Regions from separate parts of the Roseateles sp. FW301-B2 genome, predicted to be linked through region 1. Evidence: predicted binding sites of a transcription regulator. Region 1 holds the regulator's gene; the other holds the start of a gene.
The links. Region 1 encodes FliA, which starts transcription of late flagellar genes. Its sites were predicted from a motif close to CTAAAGTTTNNNNNNNNNNNGCCGNTA; they were not measured.

Region 2: a site for FliA is predicted at 1,053-1,079, ahead of AC3WQY_RS13865 (flagellin N-terminal helical domain-containing protein). Genes of this name have one in related genera too.

What each region holds. Positions count from the first base shown of each region.
Region 1 covers NZ_JBYTBE010000032.1:34,749-37,588, forward strand. Annotated here, with positions in the region: gene AC3WQY_RS19315 (methyl-accepting chemotaxis protein) at 1-1,152, opposite strand, end outside; gene AC3WQY_RS19320 (RNA polymerase sigma factor FliA) at 1,351-2,064, opposite strand; gene AC3WQY_RS19325 (MinD/ParA family ATP-binding protein) at 2,081-2,840, opposite strand, start outside.
Region 2 covers NZ_JBYTBE010000018.1:54,931-57,770, forward strand. Annotated here, with positions in the region: gene AC3WQY_RS13855 (OPT family oligopeptide transporter) at 1-851, shown strand, start outside; tRNA gene AC3WQY_RS13860 (tRNA-Arg) at 956-1,032, shown strand; gene AC3WQY_RS13865 (flagellin N-terminal helical domain-containing protein) at 1,163-2,023, shown strand; gene AC3WQY_RS13870 (hypothetical protein) at 2,110-2,805, shown strand; gene AC3WQY_RS13875 (flagellar biosynthesis protein FlhA) at 2,780-2,840, opposite strand, start outside.

The DNA of each region.
Region 1 (2,840 bases):
GCCGCCCATGTCGCGGCGGTAGGTCTGCAGCAGGAAGGGCCGCTGGTTGCGCGCCGAGGCCAGGCCGGTGCGGTCGTTGAAGATGCGGCGGTAGCGGCTGTGCGCGGTGTTCCACACCACGTCGCCGGCACGCTGGGGCTGGCAATAACTCTTGTTGTGCGTGGCCACATAGCCGTTGCGGTCCACCGCGATGCAGTACACCACCTTGTCGCTGAGCTTGAGCAGGCGCTCCTGCACGGCCGGGAAGAGGCGGTCGGCGAGGCCGACGAAATCGGTCAGATGCTGCGGCGGGTTGGTGCCAGCGATGGGCTTGTAGCGCTCGTCGAACAGCTGGGCCTCGCTGATCTGGCGCGCGGCCAGGGCCTGCTCCAGCTGGTCGGCGATCTCGCGCGCCGCGGCCTGGGCGCCGCGGATATAGAGCGCGTCTTCCACTTCCACGCCCGAATCGGCGATGCGCTCGATCAGCTCCTCCGACAGGCGCAGGAAGCGGTCGCTGCAGGCGAAGGCGGCATCCAGATAGCGCATCGCCTGCTGCACCTCACGCTCCAGCTCGCCCGAGCGCTGCGCCAGCTGCAAGGTGGTCTGCTGGCTCTGCTGCGCCGAGCCGGCAATGCGGCCCACATCCTGTTCGACCTCGGCAAAGGCCTGGTGGATGCTGCTGCCACCACCACCGGCCGCATCGCTGCGCAATTCCTGGCTGAACTTGTCGACGCGCGCGTCCAGCTGCGCCACCGTGCCCATGATGGATTTGGAGGAACTCTCGACCTGGGCCGCCAGCGCCTTCACCGCATCGGCCACCACGCCGAAGCCGCGCCCGGCCTCGCCGGCACGCTTGGCCTCGACCGAGGCATTGAAGGCCACCAGCCGGGTCTGCAATGCGATCTTGGTGATCTCGGAGGCGGCGTCGGACACCTGGTGCAGGGTCTGCACGATGCCGCCCACCTCGTTGCCCACCTGCTCGAGGGCCTGGCGGGCACGCGTGACGGCGGCGCGGGTCAGGTCGGTGGCGGAGGCGATCGCCAGCTGCGACTGCTGCACCTGGCCCAGCTCGGTGGAAACGGCGGCCATGGCCTGGGCCTGGGCGGTGACGACCTTCTGGGTGTCTTCGAGCGCGCCGCGCACTTCGGCGGCGTCCTTGCCGAGCGAGGACATGCTGCGGGCGAGGTGCTGCACCAGCGATTGCGAAGAGGACGCAGCCCCGGGCTGCGCAGAGGCAGGCTCAGGCGCTAGCGCCGATTCCTTGCGGCGACTCCACTGCAACATTGCTGTCCCCCATGGTTCTGATCGCCGGCATTGTGGGGCCGGTCGTGCCGCAGAGCTGACGGGCAGCTTACCCGGCCAGCCGGGCGCTCACCACTCGCGCAATTTGACACGCAAACGCGCGATGGCCTGGCTGTGCAGCTGGCAGACGCGCGACTCGGTGACCTTGAGCACCGCGGCGATTTCCTTCAGGTTCATGTCGTGCTCGTAGTACATGCTCATCACGTACTGTTCGCGCTCCGGCAGGTTCTTGATGGCGGCCACCAGGGCCTGGCGCATGCGATGGTCCTGCAGCAGGGCCATCGGGTTGTTGCTGTCGTCGGCCACATGGCGGTCGAGGTAGTCCTCGTCGCCGTCGTCGCCGCTCATGTCTTCCAGGTAGACAAGCTGGGTGCCACGCACCTTGCCCAGCAATTCCTGGTACTCGGTCAGGCTCACGCCCATCTCGACGGCGATTTCCGATTCCTGCGGCGCGCGGCCCAGCTTCTGCTCCAGCTTGTGCACAGCCTGCTCGATGGTGCGCTGCTGACGGCGCGTGCCGCGGCTCATCCAGTCGCCGCCGCGCAGCTCGTCGAGCATGGCGCCGCGGATGCGCTGGGTGGCAAAGGTCTCGAACTGCACGCCCTGGCCCACGTCGAAGCGCGAGAGCGCGTCGGTGAGGCCGATCAGGCCGACCTGGATCAGATCGTCCAGCTCGACATTGGCCGGCAGCTTGGCAATCATCTGATGTGCCAGGCGTCGCACCAGCGGGCTGTACTGCTTGATCAGGGAGGAGTTGTCGAGGCGACCTTTGGCGGTATACATCATCGGCTCCAGCTTATCAGTTGGCGGCCATCACCAGGCCTTGGGCCGGGACGGTGGCTGGACGGCGCTGCCACATGGCGCGCGGACGCAGGGGCATGGCATCGGCGGCGGGTTCGGCCACCATGCCGGGCGGTGCGGCAATCAGGAGTTCACGTGCCAGATGGCGCAGCTCGGCGCTCATCGGGCTGCTGGCGGGCATGCGCGGGTCCAGGCAGGCCCAGTCGCGCAGCACGGCACCCAGGAAGCCGTCGCCGCAGCTGCTGATCTGCGCAGCGATGCGGTCGGCCAGGCGCAGCTGGGGCGAGCAGGCCAGCAGCAGGCTGTAGACCATCAGGCCGGCGCGTTGCGCCAGCCATTTCATGCCGGCATAGGCGTGGGTGACACTCATGGTGTCAGTATCCGCCAAGAGCACCGGGCGCACCTCACGCGAAGCCACCACGCGGGCCAGTTCGGCGGCACTTGCGTGCAAAAGCACCACATCGGCGTAGGGCGCGGCGTCGGTCACCACCTCCAGGAACTGGGCGGCCGAGCCGTTGGCGTTGATATAGCGCATCGGCAGGCCGCGCGCCGGCAGGTAGGAGACATGCTTGGACAGGCGCTCCACGCAGGAGGCCAGGTCCACCGCGGCCAGCTCGCCCGCCTGCGGCGCCTGCTCGCCGGCGTCGATCACCAGCGTGTGCAGGCCCAGCTCGGCGAAGGCCGCGCACAGGCCCTCCAGCAAGGCGCCGCCGCCCACCACATGGGGGTTGCTGACCACCGGCACGAAGCGCACGCGG
Region 2 (2,840 bases), on a different contig from region 1:
TGCCGCTGTGGGTCTCGTACGTGGGCGTGCCGGTGTTCGGCCTGCTGGGTGCCTGGATCACGCATGAATTCTTTGGCGTGCCCCTGCTGCTGGCCCTGGTCTCGCTGCCGCTGATCTTCGTGCTGACGGTGATCTGCACCAACTCGATGGCGCTGACCTCGTGGACGCCCACCGGCTCGCTCTCCAAGATCACCCAGTTCACCATGGGCGCGATCGACAGCTCCAACCCGGCCAGCAATCTGCTGCCCGCGGGCATGACCTCGGAGATCGCCTCCAACGCCGCCAACCTGCTGTCCGACATCAAGCCCGGCTACATGCTGGGCGGCAAGCCGCGCCACCAGGTGGTGGGCCATCTGATCGGCATCATCGCCGGCGTGCTGGCTTGCGTGCCGCTGTTCTTCCTGCTGTTCCTGCCGCCGGATGTGAACGGCGTGCGCTCGGTCGCCACCCTGGTGTCCGAGCAGTTCGCGATGCCCGCCGCCATCCAGTGGAAGGGCGTGGCCGAGATCATCGCCAAGGGCCTCAAGGGTCTGCCGAGCTCGGCCCTGATCGCGATGGGCTTCGCGGTCGTCAGCGCCATCATCCTGGAAGTGGCGCGCATCGCCAGCAAGGGGCGGTTCCAGATCTCCGCCGTCTCGGTGGGCCTGGGCGTGGTGCTGCCGCCCGAGTCGACCCTGGCCATGTGGCTGGGCGCGCTGATGTTCTGGCTGCTCTCCAAGCGCTTCAAGGACGCCCGCAGCGCCGGCTACAAGCGCTGGGTGGAAGGCTGCGAGCCGATCTGTGCGGGCCTGATCTCGGGCGCGGCGCTGATGGGCATCGGCAACGCCATCGTGAACGTGCTGATCGGCTGATCGGCCTTCTTGACCGTTGCTGGGCCTGCCCGAGGCCCATGGCACAATTCAAGGGCATCAAGGGCAAGGCCTGCGTGGGAACGCAGGCCTTGTTCACACACACACTGCCCGTAGCTCAACTGGATAGAGCAGCTGCCTTCTAAGCAGCAGGTCGGGGGTTCGAGTCCCTCCGGGCAGGCCAGTCCGCAGCCGCGGCGGTTTCCAAAGTTTTTCTTCGTTCGGCATTTAAGTCCTGCGGGCGGCGCGTCGCCTTGTGTGGCTGAGGGCAAGACAACTTGTCCGATCACGACGACAAACTTCTGGAGCTTCCCATGCTTAGCCTGCACACCAACGCCGCTGCTCTTTCCACGCAAAACTCGCTGGGCGCTTCGCAGCGCGCTCTGTCCACCTCGATGACCCGCCTGGGCACGGGCTTCCGCGTCAACTCCGCCATGGACGACGCCGCCGGCCTGCAGATCGCCACCCGTCTGGACGCCCAGACCCGCGGCCAGGCCGTGGCGATGCGCAACACGCAGAACGGCATCTCGATGCTGCAGACCGCCGAAGGCGCGCTGAACGAAGTCTCGAACATCCTGCTGCGCATGAAGGACCTGGCTACCGAGTCCGCCAGCGGTTCGTCCACCACCAAGGATCGCGACGCCATGCAGGCCGAGTACGACGCCCTGGGCGGTGAGCTGAACAACATCATGAACAACACCAGCTTCGGCGGCAGCAAGCTGCTGGTGGGCGGCACCATGGCCGCAGCGGTGACCTTCCAGATCGGCGCTTCGTCGAGCGAGAAGATGACCGTGGACATCAGCGCCGACTTCACCCAGGCCGGCACCGACCTGACCGCCGTCAGCGCCAAGTACACCGCCCCGGGCGGCGCCGCCGGCACCGAAATCAATGCCGCCAGCGCCAATGGCGCGATCGACAAGGTCAACACCGCGCTGGACACGATCGGCAAGATCCGCGCCGGCATGGGTGCCGCGGCCAACCGCCTGGACCATGTCTACAACAACCTGCAGAACGTCAGCACCAACGCCGCCCAGGCCCGTGGCCGCATCATGGACGTGGACTACGCCACCGAGACCTCGAACATGACGACCAAGCAGATGCTGATGCAAGCCGGCTCGTCGATGCTGAAGCAGAGCAACAGCATGTCCGGCCTGGTCATGTCGCTGCTGCAGTAATACCGCCAAGGCACTGCCTGCAAGCGAGAAACCCGGCGTGCGAGCGCCGGGTTTTTTTGTTTTGAGCCCTTCGATGCCTCGAACTCATGGCCTCCTCCATCACGCCCATCCCTGCGCTGCCGGCCCTGCCCGCACTGTCTCCGGCCGCCGCGCGCGCCGCGCGCCCGGCGGCCCCGCCCGTCGAGGTGATCGCGCCGATCGCTGCGGAGCCGATGGATGTCGCCATGCTGACGGCGATGCGCGTGGAGACGCTGCACGAGCAGCCCGACGCCGCCACCGAGGCGGCGCGCTGGCAGGCGCAGCTGCTGGACGGCAGGCTGGCGCTGAGCATGGCCGCGGCGCTGCCCCAGCAGGGGCTGCGCTTCATGGCCACGCCGCAAGCGCCCTGGCGCTGGCCGCGCGATCGCGACGAGGCCCATGCCGGCGGCGCCGCGCAGGAGGACCCGAGCCTGGCGCTGGGCCTGCTGCTCGATGGCGAGCCGGTGTTGGTGCTCTTGCACTGGCAGCAAGGCCTGTGGCTGCAGCTCGGCGCGCGTTCGCCCGCCACCCTGCAGGCCTTGCGCGCGCTGGTGCCGGCGATCGCCACCGCGCTGGCTGCGGTGCCGCTGCGCCTGCGGCGCTGCTGGCTGGTGCGCCTGACGCGGCCCATGCCCACGCGCGCGCCGGCGTCTCAGCCCTTGGCGCTGGGGCATGGCGCCTGGCTGCTGCGCGCTGCGGCCGAAATCGCCGCGGTGCTGCGTCAGCGCGAGGCCGGGCTCAGCCCAGCGAACCCAGCACGCTGATCTCGCGCTGCTCCGGCACCTCGTTGTAGGAGAGC